DNA from 2 places in the Clostridium omnivorum genome. Region 1 is predicted to be linked to the other one. Evidence: predicted binding sites of a transcription regulator. Region 1 holds the regulator's gene; the other holds the start of a gene.
What was found. Region 1 encodes HrcA, which represses chaperone genes, less so after heat shock. Its sites were predicted from a motif close to TGTTAGCACTCNNNNNNNNNGAGTGCTAACA; they were not measured.

Region 1 (7,900 bases):
TACTAAATGGAGAAATTGTTGATGCTCTTTCAATGATTGTACCTCAAGAAAGAGCATATGCAAGAGGAAGAGGCATAGCAGAAAAGCTAAAAGAAGTTATTCCAAGGCAGCAATTTGAAATTCCTATTCAAGCTGCAGTAGGAGCCAAAATTATTGCAAGAGAAACTGTAAAGGCTTTAAGAAAAGATGTTTTGGCAAAATGCTATGGCGGAGATATAACAAGAAAGAAAAAGCTTCTTGAAAAGCAAAAAGAGGGAAAGAAGAGAATGAGACAGATTGGAACTGTTGAAGTTCCGCAAGAAGCGTTTATGTCAATACTTAAAGTAGATTAAACGTAGGTAAAAGTCCTGAATGGACTTTTAGGGATAACCTACCGCAGAAAATGGCAAGAATAGGTTACCCTTGTTCCAATATAAAGGAGGAAAACATATGGAAAAATCCATAGCGCTTTATATACACATACCATTTTGCAAACAAAAATGCCTGTATTGTGATTTTCCTTCATTTAGTTCAAAAGATAAGCTTATGGATAGTTATACAGAGGCATTATGTAAAGAAATTGAAAAAGTTAACAATAATTTAATAGAAACTATTTTTATAGGTGGGGGAACTCCCACCTATTTGTCTATAGAAAACTGGAAGAAAATAAGCAAAACTATCACTGATCTCAGATTAAAGGATGATTATGAATTTACTATAGAGGGGAATCCAGGGAGTTTTACTTCAGAAAAATTAAGGTGTTTTAAAGAAATGGGAGTAAATAGATTGAGCATAGGACTGCAAGCTTTCCAAAATCATCATTTAAAAGCCTTAGGAAGAGTTCATAATGTTCAGGATTTCATAGATACATATAATATTGCTAGGGATATTGGGTTTGATAACATCAATTTTGATGTTATGTTCGGATTGCCAAACCAAGCAGTAGGGGAATGGGAAGAGACTTTAAAGAAATGTATAGAGCTTAACCCAGAACATATATCCTGCTACAGTTTAATTATTGAAGAAGGAACTCCTTATTATAAAATGTATGAAATGGGAAGTCTTATTCTCCCAGAAGAAGATGAAGAGAGAAAAATGTATGATTTAACTCTAAGATTACTAAAAAATCAAGGTTATATTCAATATGAGATATCTAATTTTTCAAAACCTGGAAGAGAATGTAGACACAACTTGGTTTACTGGAGTTTAGAAAATTATATTGGATGTGGTTCTGGTGCTCATTCATATATGGATGGGTATAGGTATAGAAACACTGAAAGTATAGAAGAATATATTATGAAAATAAATACAGAGAATAATGCTGTTGTTGAAAAAGGTAAGAACACTATTGAAGATAACATGGAAGAATTTATGTTTATGGGACTTAGAAAGATAGCAGGAATTTCTATTGATGAATTTGAGAAAAGATTTAATGTGTCAATAGATAGGATATATAGCGCTGTAATACAAAAGCATATAAACAATAGGCTGCTAGAAAGGGAAGAAGGAAGGCTTTTTTTAACACCAAAAGGCATCGAACTATCTAATATAGTAATGTCAGATTTTATATTATAGTAATAATTATTCGATATAGTATTAACTAGGAGTAAAAACGAGAAATATCGAGATAGAATGAATTAAATTGAATTGTAAATGTATAATAATATTTTTTTGATTTTTATGAAGCATTGACAAAAAAGTGTTACAGTGATATTTTTTAATCATAGTGATTAGCACTCACCTCGAGTGAGTGCTAATAAATGAGGTGATAATATGGAAATGGATGAAAGGAAAATTAGAATACTTCAGGCAATAATAAATGATTATATAAATACTGCAGAGCCTGTAGGATCCAGAACCATAGCAAAAAAATATGATTTGGGTATCAGCTCAGCTACTATAAGAAATGAAATGGCTGACTTAGAGGATATGGGCTATCTCGAACAACTGCACAGTTCTTCTGGAAGAAAACCTTCTGATAAAGGTTATAGACTTTATGTAGATAAGCTTATGAGGGTAACTGAACTAAGTGATGAAGAAGAGCTTATAATTAAAAATCAACTTATAAATGCAGCGCTTTTTGAAGTTGATAAAATTGTAAAGCAGGCAACTCAGTTGTTATCAGAAATGACTAAATTAACTTGTGTTGTAAAAGCACCTTCCGCTAGTAAGAGCTATATTAAGTCTATTCAGCTTTTAAACATAGATAACAGCAATATATTAGCTGTTATTATTACTGATACGGGACTTATAAAAAATCACATGATTAGAATTCAAAAGCCTTTAAGCAATGAAATGTTAGCAAAGCTTACAAGTATTTTAAATGCAAGGCTTAACAACTTAACTGTTGAAGAAATTAATTTAGCTGTAATTAATAATCTAAAAAAAGACTTGATTAATTATGAAGAAATATTCGATGCTATAATTCCAGCACTTTATGATAGTTTAAGTGGTAGTGATCCTTCGGATATATATATGGAGGGTACAACAAACATATTTAACTATCCTGAGTACAATGACATTGATAAAGCAAGGGAGTTTCTATACTTATTAAATAACAAAGAAACTATTAGCGGACTTCTTGATGTAAAAAATGGAATTTCTATTAGTATTGGTGAAGAAAATTATATAGAACAAGCTAAAGATTGCAGCATTATTTCAGGAGTTTACAGTATTGGAGGAAGGCCGTTAGGGGCAATTGGGGTCATTGGACCAACAAGAATTCCTTATTCAAAAATTATTACCTTGCTAACTAAGGTGGTTAAAGAAATAAATGACAATATAGGTCAGATTTTCTTAGATGATAGATAAAAAGACCACAGTAAAACTTGGCTTGTTTATAAGTATACTATGGCTTAGAGGGAAAGGAAGAAGATAATGACAATGGAAAAATGGGAAGACGAAAAACAATTTGAAGCAAATGAAACTGATGAAAAATTCACTGATGAAGTTCTTGAAGATCCAGAAAAGCTAGAAGACGAGGAGTTTGAGGAGATAGACCAGGAACATATTCTTTCTCTTGAAGGTATTGCTGAGGAACTTCAAACTTCCAATAAAAAGTTATCTGATGAAAATCAAAAACTTCAAAATGAATTAGAAGCTTTAAAAGAGAGAGTTATACGAGTTTCTGCAGAATACGAAAACTACAGAAAGAGAACAGCGAAAGAAAAAGAAGGCATTTATACAGATGCCTGCGAAGATGTTTTAAAGACGATGCTCCCTGTTCTCGATAATTTGGAAAGAGCTGCTACTGTCACTGGTAGTGTTGAAGACATAAAAAAAGGTATAGAAATGACCATAAGACAATTTAAAGACAGCTTTGAAAAGCTTCAGGTAGAAGAAATTTCTACAGAAGAAGGCTTTGATCCAAATTACCATAATGCAGTGATGCATGTGGATGATGAACAATTTGGTAATAATCAAGTAGTAGAAGTATTCCAAAAAGGTTACAAAAGAGGCAACAAGGTTTTAAGACATAGTATGGTAAAGGTAGCAAACTAGAAAAAATCTTATTATAAATTAAAAGAGGTTGCTAAACAATCGGTTTGGCATAAGAAAGTTATTAAGGAGGAATAAAAATGGGAAAAGTCATAGGTATCGATTTAGGTACTACAAATTCATGTGTAGCAGTTATGGAAGGTGGAGAACCAGTTGTTATTCCAAATGCAGAAGGTTCTAGAACTACACCATCAGTAGTTTCATTCCAAGCAAATGGTGAAAGATTAGTAGGTCAGGTAGCAAAAAGACAGGCAATAACAAACCCTGATAAAACTATAATATCAATTAAGAGAGAAATGGGTACAAATCATAAAGTAAATATTGATGGAAAAGAGCATTCTCCACAAGAAATATCAGCAATGGTTCTTATGAAGATAAAGGCTGATGCAGAATCATACTTAGGAGAAAAAGTTACTCAAGCTGTTATAACAGTTCCAGCATATTTTAATGATAGCCAAAGACAAGCAACTAAGGATGCAGGTAAAATAGCAGGACTTGAAGTTCTAAGAATAATAAATGAGCCTACTGCTGCATCACTAGCTTATGGTCTAGACAAAATGGATACAAACCAAAAAATATTTGTATATGACCTAGGTGGAGGTACATTTGACGTATCAATTCTTGAACTAGGTGATGGTGTTTTTGAAGTTAAATCTACTAATGGTAATACAAGATTAGGTGGAGATGACTTCGACCAAAGAGTTATGAACTATATAGCTGATACTTTCAAGTCAGAGCAAGGAATTGATTTAAGGAATGATAAAATGGCACTTCAAAGATTAAAGGAAGCTGCTGAAAAGGCTAAGATTGAATTATCTTCATCATTACAAACTAATATAAATCTACCATTCATTACTGCTGATGCAACTGGTCCTAAACATATTGATATGAATCTTACAAGAGCTAAATTCAATGAGATTACTCATGATCTAGTTGAAGCTACAATAGAACCTATGAAAAAGGCTCTTCAAGATGCAGGCTTATCAATAAATGAAATAGATAAGGTTTTACTTGTAGGTGGATCTACAAGAATACCAGCAGTACAAGAAGCTGTTAAGAACTTTACAGGAAAAGAACCATCAAAGGGAGTTAACCCAGATGAATGCGTTGCTGTAGGTGCTGCTATTCAAGCTGGAGTTTTAACAGGAGATGTTAAGGATGTATTGCTGCTTGACGTTACACCTTTAACTCTAGGAATAGAAACTATGGGTGGAGTTGCTACTGCTCTTATAGAAAGAAACACAACAATACCTACAAGAAAAAGCCAAGTATTCTCAACAGCTGCTGATGGTCAAACTTCAGTAGAAATTCACGTTGTTCAAGGTGAAAGACCAATGGCTGCTGACAATAAAACTCTAGGAACATTTACACTATCAGGAATAGCACCAGCTCCAAGAGGGATTCCTCAAATAGAAGTTACTTTTGATATAGATGCAAATGGTATAGTTAATGTTTCAGCTAAAGATAAAGGAACAGGAAAAGAAGCTAATATTACAATAACAGCTTCAACTAACCTATCCAGTGATGAAATAGATAAGGCTGTTAAAGAAGCTGAAAAGTTTGCAGAAGAAGATAAAAAGAGAAAAGAATCTATTGAAGTTAAAAACAATGCAGACCAAATAGTTTACCAAACAGAAAAAGCACTTACTGATCTAGGTGATAAGGTTTCTGCTGAAGATAAAGCTAAAATAGAAGAAAAAGTAACTGCTATAAAAGCTGTTAAGGATGGAAATGATCTTGAAGCTATTAAGAAGGCTACTGAAGAGTTAACTCAATTATTCTACAGTATTTCATCTAAGCTGTATCAACAAGATCCAGGTGCACAAGGAGCAGGTTTTAATCCTGGAGATATGGGCGGCAATGCAGGTAATGCAGGAGCTCATGATGACAATGTAGTAGATGCAGATTTTAAAGTAGAAGATGACAAATAAAAAAATGTATGTATAATATATAAGGGATGGGTATATACCCTTCCCTTAATTTAGGTTCATAGTAAATAGTATATAAGTAATATTAGGTGGTGGAAAATAGCGTGGCAAAAAAAGATTATTATGAAATTTTAGGTCTGCAAAAAGGTGCTAGTGATGATGAAATAAAAAAGGCTTTTAGAAAGCTTGCTATAAAATACCATCCAGATAAAAATCAGGGGGATAAAGAGGCTGAAGAAAAATTTAAAGAGATTAATGAAGCCTATCAAGTGCTTTCAGATCCACAAAAGAAAGCACAATATGATCAATTTGGAACTACTGATTTTAATGGTGGTCAAGGAGGCTTTGGAGGATTTGACTTCTCAGATATTGGAGGCTTTGGAGACATATTTGAGAGCTTTTTCGGTGGAGGCTTTTCTTCAGGAAAAAGACGTAATGGACCTGAACGGGGTGCTGATATAGAATATACTCTTAGCTTAACCTTTGAAGAAGCCGTTTTTGGTGTTGAAAAAGAGGTACCTATAAATAGATATGAAAAGTGTGAAACTTGCTCTGGAAGTGGTGCAAAGCCTGGAACTACAGCAAAAACCTGCGACAAATGCGGTGGAACAGGTCAAACTAGAGTTCAAAGACAAACTCCACTAGGAAGTTTTGTAAGTATGAATACCTGTGATAAGTGCGGAGGTAAAGGTAAGTTAATAACTGATCCATGCCCAACTTGTAAGGGAACAGGTAAGGAAAGAAAACATAGAAAAATTAAGATTAATGTTCCCGCTGGTGTTGATACAGGCAATGTAATTCCATTAAGAGGTCATGGAGAACATGGTTCTAATGGTGGACCTTCTGGCGATTTGTATATAAATATAAAGGTAGCACCTCATCAAACTTTTAGGAGAAAAGGCTTTGATATTTATATAGATAGACATGTAAGCTTTGCAAAGGCATCAATAGGTTGCGAGCTTAAAGTTCCGACAGTTGATGGTGAAGTGAAATATGAAGTTCCATCAGGAACACAGCCTGGTACTGTGTTTAGACTTAAAGGTAAAGGTGTGCCTAGAGTTAATAGCTCCGGTAGAGGAGATCAATATGTAACTATTGTTGTAGATATACCTAAGACTTTAAATGAAAAGCAAAAGGAAGCTTTAAAAATGTTTATGGAAGCAAGTGGCGAATCAATAGAAGAAGGAAAAAAGTCTTTTGTTGACAAAATAAAAGATTCATTTAAGTAAATGAACAAACTTCGTTTCTTATGGGTGAAACGAAGTTTTGTTTTTTAATGGTTTACCATTGTGGATAATTTGGTATAATATAGACGTAAATAAAATCAAAGCAAAAGAAAGGATTGGAAATAATGCAGGGAAAATGGATAGAAGTTAAGGTCGTTACTACTAGTGAGGCACTTGAACCGGTATCAGGTATATTTTACTCCTTAGATGTAAAAGGGGTTGCTATAGAAGATCCAAATGACATATTACAAAGAGAACAAGGTCCGCTTACTTGGGATTTTGCAGACATAAATTTGTTTGAATATGGTGATAAAGCAGCTGTTGTAAAGGGATACTTTAGTGTTGAAGATAACATGAAGGAAATAGAAGAATATATTAAAGAAAAAATACAGGATCTGAAGGGCTTAGGAATAGATATAGGTGAAGGTAAAGTAGAAGTTAAGGCTGTATATGAAGAAGATTGGGCTAATAACTGGAAGAAGTATTATAAGCCAACTAATATAGGGAACAAAATAGTTATAAGACCAATATGGGAAGAATATCAAGCTAAAGAAGATGAAATAATTATTGATATGGACCCAGGTATGGCTTTTGGAACTGGTACACATGAAACAACTAGAATGTGTATAGAAGCACTAGAAAAATATGTTACAAATGAAAAAACAGTATTTGATATAGGAACAGGTTCTGGAATATTAGCTATTACTGCGGCAAAACTTGGAGCAGATGAGGTGATAGGTGTAGATTTAGATCCTGTAGCAGTTGATTCCGCTAGACAAAATGTAGAACTTAATAAAGTACATAGTGATATTAAAATTCTTGAAGGAAATCTTATGGAAGTAGTAGATGGCAAGGCTGATATAGTAGTTGCTAATATTATTGCAGATGTAATTATTTTCCTTGCAGAAGACGTGAAAAAATTTATTAAGGATAATGGATACTTCATTGCTTCTGGAATCATAAGAGAAAGAAGTCAGGATGTAGTAAATAAGTTAGCTGAGTGTGGCTTTAAAGTTGAAGAGGTAAATACCCTAGGAGAATGGGTATGTATAGTTGCTAAAAGGTAGGGATAAGCATAATGCATAAGTTTTTTGTGCCAAAGGATAAGATTATAAACAATAAAGCCTATATTGAAGGCGATGATGTTAAGCATATATATAAGGTATTAAGACTTCAACCAGGCGAAAAGGTAAGCATAAATAATTGTAAAGGTAGAGAATATTTAGGCGAGATATATGAAGTAAATAAAATGCAAGTTACAGTTGATAT
Region 2 (7,900 bases), 360 kb from region 1:
GTATTCTATCTTATAATACATAAGATAGATATAAATCCAATATAGATTGGGAGGAATTATATATGGAAAATAATACACAAAGACCAAACGGTGAAAATATGGAACCTCAAAGCTTTAATATCACTAATGAAGATAATGTAGAAGCTGAAAAATTTGATATCACTAGCGAATTGAATCAATACGGTGATAATCTAGTTCTTGGTGAAAACTTTGTAATGGTAAACGAAGCAGAACCAGTAAATAATGCTATATCTGAAGAAAACACTGAAGTAAAACCTTCAATACCTGTTGAAAATACCTTTAGTGAAAATATGAATGGCAGTAATATTAAAGCTAACTTTAACAGCATAAATGACAATAATAATACATCAAGTAATTATAATAGCTATAATCAGAAAAAAACTAATAAGAAACCTGGTATGTTTAAAAAGGTCATGTCCTACGTACTTGTAGGTGTTGTATGTACAACAATAGGTGGGGCTGCTTCAGGAGCTGCTATTCTATACGGACTACCTAACACCAGCCTATTTAAAAATTCACCACTATATAAATCTATATCCGGCAGTACTCAAGCAGCAACTACTGTATATGATAATCATCCAACTCAGCTATCTACAACTGGCAGCGCTATGTCAGCTACAGAAATAGCTAAGAAGGTAGGGCCAGCAGTAGTAGCAGTAACAACTACTATTCAAGGGCAGCAAGATTTCTTCGGGAGACAAGGTGTACAGCAAGGCGTAGGTTCAGGAATGATAATAAGTCAAGAAGGTTATGTACTTACTAATTATCACGTTGTAGAAGGAGCTCAACAAGTAAAAGTTGTATTAAGCAATGGTAAACAGGCTAATGCAAAGGTGGTTAACTATGATGCTAATTATGACGTAGCTGTAGTTCAAATAACAGATAAGGTTGACATACCAGCTGTTGTAGAACTTGGAGACTCGAACAGCCTTCAAGTAGGTGAAGAAGTAGTTGCTATTGGAAATCCTCTAGGCACAGACTTTTTTGGCTCAGTAACTACAGGTATAGTAAGTGCACTTAATAGAAAAATAAGTGGTGATACTAATAAAGCTACTTATATCCAAACCGATGCTGCTATAAACTCCGGTAACAGTGGTGGACCACTTATTAATTCTAGAGGTCAAGTAGTAGGTATAAATACTGCTAAAATAAAGGAAAGTGGAGTTGAAGGTCTTGGATTTGCAATTCCTATAAATGCTATAAAGGATAAAATATCAAACCTTTCAAAACCAATTTTATTAATAGGAATTCAAGGCAGAGAAATAGACAGCGAAATATCAAAACAATACAATATGCCTGTAGGACTTTACGTTCAACAAGTTACAGAATTTAGTCCAGCAGAAAAGGCAGGTATTCAGGCTGGAGATGTAATAATTAAATTTGATGGTCAAAAGGTAACTACCTTTGATGAAGTAAATACTATTAAAGCAAAACACAAAGCAGGCGATCAAGTGTCAGTTACACTTAATAGAGATGGAAAAGAGCAAACTGTTACACTAAAGCTAACTGAAAGTAAATAATCAGCAGCAAATAATATTAATATATTAGGGGAAGTCAAAATGACTTCCTTTTTGTTGTCATAAGCTCCGCTTTTTGCTATAATATTAGCATTATCTCAGTATGAACATTAACCTTTAATTTGTAGAATAAGGTATTTATTAATACTAATCTTTGTAGTAGGTGGTTATTATGTCAGAATCTTTAATAACTAAAAAAGCTCTTGCTGAATCCATAAAGCAACTTATGGAGACAACTCCATTAAGTAAAATATCTATACAGATGATTGTTGACAACTGTGGTCTTAACAGGACAACCTTTTACTATCACTTTCAAGACAAATTTGATCTTGTAAATTGGATTTATTATACTGAAGCCATTGAAAGTATAGCTGATTATAAGTCTTATGACACATGGATAGATGGAATATACAGGATTTTATTGTACTTAATGAACAATAAAGCATTTTATATTAATGCACTCAATACCCCCGAACAAAATGGCTTTGACAGATATCTATTTAAGGTTACCCACGAACTTATTAAAAATGTGCTTGATCATGTTGCTGATGGTCTAGACGTTAGTGAAGAGGATAAAAATTTTATAAGCGATTTTTATAACCACGCCTTTGTAGGTATTGCTCTTCAATGGGCAAAAAACGGTATGAAAGAATCTCCAGAAAGAATTGTAAACATTTTGAAAGACATTGTGGAAGGAAGCATGCTGAGAGCTGTTACTAGACACGCTAAAAGATGATATATTTCAAATAAAAAAATAGCAGTGGAATTATTAAATGAATCCACTGCATTTTTTATTGTTTTCTAATAATATACCTATATTTTCAAGTTCCATAAGTGAACTACTGGTATTTAACTTTTTACTATTAGCCTTTGTCAAACAATCCGCCAGTCTTCTTATTGCTTCTGCTGCCCTTTCTTGCACTTCCTATATTCTTTTCAGCTCTACCACTTCCACTTTGCTCAGCACTCTTTTTCTTTTTTGCTTCAATAATCTTTTTCATTATTTCAATGTTTTTATCTGCCATTTAGTTCACTCCCTATTTTTTAATTATCTTATTATAGCATATCCATAAATTAAATGTTATATATGTGCTAAGATAAGTAATAAAGCCCTGCTATTGCAGCAAGGCTTCATTACTTATTCTAGTCCAGATTTTAGAGCATCTGACATAGATATTCTATTTACTTTTCTTCTGCTGAGTATCTTTGATACTTCATAAGTTAGATAAATTATTACAAAGCCAATTAAAACATATATATAGTCTATTCTTATTGGAAATGAGAAGTTCATATCCTTTGTAGCAGATGCAAACATAGCAGTAAGTGAAGCAAGTATAAGGGGAACTCCTAAAATATACCCTATCACTACTGTTATAGCAGAACTATTGAGTATTAATGAATATACTTCTTTCTTCCTATAGCCCATAATCTTCATAAGAGATATACTTTCCTTGTTTTCCTCAATAACTAGAGAAGTTACCACATAAATAACAATTAGCCCTATTATAAAGGAAAAAAAGGACATTGTTCCAACAGCATATTGTAAAGGTTGAGTAACAGAATCAAAGGACTTTTTAAAATCATCAATGGTAGCTGTAGATAAAAGCTTGTTTTCAGGTATATCTATTTTTTCTGCACTCCAAAGTCCTATATAACTATCTACCGGGTAGTTAAGCATTTCATTAAAGCTTGATAATGGCATATAAATGTTCTCTCCAACATAGGTTTCAGCTATGCTGTCAATTTTGATGTTGTATTCTCTTGAGTCTAGCTTGTTAACAACTGTAATTGTATCCTGTGGTTTAAGCATAAGCTTATCAGCTAGAGGTCTTGTTATTATAACTTTATCTGCAGTTAACCTTTTTCCTGAACTGTCCTTTAGCATAATATATTGTGAATCGGTATTTATTCCGCATACTGAAAAACTCTTTTTACTGTCTGACTTTAATGAAAAAGGTGACATTGAAAAAGCTTCTCCACTGGTTGGAACTCCCTTTTGCAATGAATTGAATATATACTGGTATTGATACTTATAGGTGCTTTCATAAGTATCCTTCATCATGAAATCCATTGAATTCTTAGCAGCAAAGCCAAAGAGCAGCAGCATTGTTGCCATTGTTACTCCAAGCAGCAGGAAAATACTTCTTGGTATACTCCTAAGCTGTTCCCTTATCTTAAACTTAGTATTAAATTTAAATTTATCTAAGTTTAATTTTCTTTCTATAAACCCAACTTTATTTTTTTCCTTTCCACCCCTGATAAGATCAACAGGTGAGAATTTTAATGCTCTATTTACAACAAAATAGCTGCTAATCACTAAAAACAGAATTGGAAGAAGTATGCTTATTCCAATGTATTTAAGGTTGAAGGTTACTGAATCCATTGGCATATTGAAATATGAAATCATAAATTTAAGCATTGGCTTTAAGGTTAAGGAACCTAAAACAGTTCCAATTACTCCACCCAAAATAGCAATAGATATTGAATACATAAGGTAATGCTTCATTATTTCTTTTTTCTTATAACCAAGAGCATAAAGAGTTCCTATAATCTTAGCTTCTCTTTTAAGCATTCTCCACATTACAATACCTGCTAAAATGCAGGTTAAGAGCAATATACATACTGGAATTGTAGCACTAACCTTATTTATACTATCAATTTTTGCTGTTACGTAGCTAACTCTTAAATTTTCACCGATATTTGTCCAGCTAAGTATAACTACATTATTGTTCTTAAGATAATCCTTTAATTCAGCTAATTTATTTTCTGCATCTTTTTTATCCCCAAGATACTTTATGCTGTAGAATATATTACCCTTTTTCATAGCGTTAAAATCTGATTTAGTTACAACTGCTATTCCAAAGCTGTTTGGGTCATTAAGAAGATCACTTTGAGATTTTAGTGGGTATATATAGTTTGGCAGTGACATAAAGCCGTTTACTATAAAGGTTGTATTATTTATATCTAGTTTGTCCCCAACTTTCACATTATTAGCTTTAGCGTAAGCAGGGTCAATAATTATACCGCTCTTTCCAAGTTTATTTCCTTCAATTAATGCTGGAATATTCACCTTTGTATTTTCCTCAAAGACCCTTAAGGTTTTATCCTTTGAAATTGAATAATCAAAAGAAGCTGCTTCCTCAATAACTACATTAAACTTTGATTCCAGCTCAGGTATATTGCTTAACTTTTTATCTACAACAAAGCTTGCATCCTCTTGAACATATTTTTTTTCAAAGGAGGAAGTAATATTAGCCATGTTGCTTGCTAACTGGTTGAACATTGTATAAGTTAAGCAGCTTATAATTATTAGTATTAAAGAACCTAGATATTGAGACTTGCTTTCCAGCATAGTTCTCTTTATTTTTTTGTTTATGACCATTACCACTCAATCCTTTCTGCTGGAATAATCCTTTCATTGATTTTCGTCTCCACAATTTCTCCGCTTCTAACTCTATAAACTCTGTTTGCCATTGCACTTATAGCAGTGTTATGAGTTATCATTAATATTGTTGTACCAAACTCTTCATTAATCTTTTGCAAAAGCTTTAATATCTCTCTTGAAGTTGTAAAGTCTAGTGCTCCTGTAGGTTCGTCACATAAAAGCAGTTTAGGGTTCTTAACCACTGCTCTTGCTATGGAAACTCTCTGCTGTTCCCCACCACTTAATTCCTTTGGAAATCTGCGCTTTTTATCAAGCATTCCTACAGCCTTAAGTACCTCATCAGTATTTAGCGGAGACTTGCTTATGTTAGAAACTACTTCAATATTTTCTCCTACGGTAAGATTTGGAATAAGGTTGTAAAATTGAAATACAAAACCAATATTTTCCCTTCTATAATCAGTAAGTTTATCATCCTTAAGAGAGGTAATGTCTATTCCATCAACCACTACCTCTCCAGCATCGCACCTGTCAATCCCACCAAGTATATTCATCATAGTTGATTTTCCTGACCCCGAAGGTCCAAGTATTACTCCTATCTCACCTTTTTCAAGCTTCATTCCTATACCCTTTAATACATCAGTTTTTATATCACCTGTTTTATAGCTCTTCTTTAAATTTTTTACTTCTACAAACATTTACTTTGCCCCCATTCCATTTTTTATTAAATCTATCATGCTCTTAAATTCACTTTCATTTGCTTCAAAGGTTTCATCTATTAAATTATCTCCAGCATTTCTTGCTTTGTTCATAATGTATTCCTTCATTTTAATTGAGGCTCCTGTAATAAACATAGCAAGTATATTGTCATCAACATCAGTTCTTATATATCCATTTTTCTTTCCATCTCTTATAAGCCGCAACGTGTAATCATCCATTACCTTCAGCATATAATTCATGGTTTCATCCTTTACATTGTTGTATTTACCTAGAAATACATCCTGAATAAAAATGATAACTTCCCTTTCTTCTCTCATCTGCTGCCAAGTTTCTTTGGAGCTCTCATAAAGGTAATCAAAAATATTTATATCCTTCACATCAGTAAGCATGACTTTGTTGTATTTTTTCATAACAAGCTCCATAGCCCATTTGACCGAATATAAAAAAAGCTCCTTCTTATTCTCGAAATATTGATACATGCTGCCTTTAGCAACGCCAGCCGCCTTTGCAATATCACCAATATTGCCCTTCTCATAACCTCGGTTCATAAATTCATCTATAGCAGCCCTCATTATTAATTCTTGTTTTTCTTCTGATAAGTTTAAAAAAGTTTCTTTTGGCATGGATACACCACCTTAGTATTTTTCACAGTGAAACTATGACTCATGGGTCATATGACCTTATAGTCACATTATATGACTGGTAAGTCACATTGTCAATAGATATATTGGAAAATCATAAAATTTGAGAATCGTTATCCTAAGTTTGAAAATAAACATAGTAAAAGAATAAATTATAACTATAATAGACAACTTTTTTATTCACCCTTACTTTTTGTTATAAAATATTAATTTTTGATTAAGCAAAAATTCTTCCAACAAATAAATCATATTCATCCACTTTGTGGTATAATTGCCTTATAATATAATAAGCTTATAATTATCTTTAATGATGCATTAATTTATTTTATGGTGAGTGGAGGGAAAAGAGATGAAGAAAGTATATCGGTTATTGTTTATTTTGCATGCATTTGTAGGGTTAGGAGCCGTGGGCGGCGGGATGATGGCTATTCTAAATCCTCAAGGGCCAGGGGGAATGCCAACTGATGCTCTGAAAAATTCACCTTTTAGTAATTATCTTATACCTGGTATTATCTTATTTGCAGTGATTGGGCTTGGAAATATTATAAGTGCTTTTATAATTCTTTTAAAACCAAGATTTCATGGATACGTAAGTAGCATATTTAGTTGGGCATTGGTAATTTGGATTATCGTCCAATGTATCATGCTTAATACGGTAATTTATCTGCATGTTATATTTTTTATCATAGGATTGGTTGAAGCAGTTTTATCAATGATTATCCTGTTTAAACAGCGTATGTTTCCTACCAACCTCATTTTCTATGTTTATAAACAAATAAGAAAAACTATGTAACGATTTAACATCACTTTACTCATTTGTTTTATAATTTCTTAAATCAAATGTTTCGATTGGCTCTGGTCCTCTTAATATTTCCCTTTTTATATGAAGATCACCCGATGAGTCATAGCTGATTTTCCAATTAATCAACGTTATTTTCCCCTCTTCTATTTCAATACCTTGTATTCCACTTGCTCGCACGCATGATCCATCATTGAAGTACGGTAATTCGTTAGCTTTGGGAAAATACGGTCTATGAGTATGTCCACAGATGATCATAATTTTGTTTCTTTCAATCCACCCATTATAAATGCGTTCAATTTTATGAATCTTTTCAGAATCTCTTACAGGACTTGCAGGATTTGTAAATCCTATTGAGTTCAGATATCTCCAAAAATATCTTACTGTAAGTACAGTAAACCGCCATAACCTGTCATTCATTATGTCTCCTTGATGACCATGAACAGTAAGTATTTCCTGTCCTGTACTTTTATGTTTAAACACCACTGCCTCATATAGCGTAATCCCAGGAAATAATTCCACGTCTTCCTGGTTATAATCATCGTAGAATTTATAATAATTCTTTTGTACAAAATCTTTATACTTTAAGTACACATTGTGATTACCATATAACATAATCAATCTGTTGGAATCATAGAACTTTTTTAGTAGAGAAAACACCTCATCATGTGCCAGCCTTATCTCTTTAAAATTTGAGTGTTGCCAAAGTTCATCTCCATCTCCAGCCTCCACATAAGTATATCCATTATTAAAATAGAATTCTAATGCAAATAAAAAGATATTCTGATTTTTAGCAAATTCATCTGATGGTGTACAATCT

Region 2: a site for HrcA is predicted at 1,624-1,654, ahead of dhaS (dihydroxyacetone kinase transcriptional activator DhaS). Genes of this name have one in related genera too.

What each region holds. Positions count from the first base shown of each region.
Region 1 covers NZ_BRXR01000001.1:3,991,441-3,999,340, forward strand. Annotated here, with positions in the region: gene lepA (translation elongation factor 4) at 1-332, shown strand, start outside; gene hemW (radical SAM family heme chaperone HemW) at 430-1,554, shown strand; gene hrcA (heat-inducible transcriptional repressor HrcA) at 1,753-2,790, shown strand; gene grpE (nucleotide exchange factor GrpE) at 2,863-3,480, shown strand; gene dnaK (molecular chaperone DnaK) at 3,558-5,408, shown strand; gene dnaJ (molecular chaperone DnaJ) at 5,510-6,634, shown strand; gene prmA (50S ribosomal protein L11 methyltransferase) at 6,757-7,698, shown strand; gene bsdE14_RS18890 (16S rRNA (uracil(1498)-N(3))-methyltransferase) at 7,710-7,900, shown strand, end outside.
Region 2 covers NZ_BRXR01000001.1:3,633,371-3,641,270, reverse strand. Annotated here, with positions in the region: gene bsdE14_RS17245 (S1C family serine protease) at 63-1,541, shown strand; gene dhaS (dihydroxyacetone kinase transcriptional activator DhaS) at 1,711-2,274, shown strand; gene bsdE14_RS17235 (hypothetical protein) at 2,402-2,563, opposite strand; gene bsdE14_RS17230 (ABC transporter permease) at 2,677-4,920, opposite strand; gene bsdE14_RS17225 (ABC transporter ATP-binding protein) at 4,920-5,618, opposite strand; gene bsdE14_RS17220 (TetR/AcrR family transcriptional regulator) at 5,619-6,263, opposite strand; gene bsdE14_RS17215 (hypothetical protein) at 6,631-7,074, shown strand; gene bsdE14_RS17210 (metallophosphoesterase) at 7,090-7,900, opposite strand, start outside.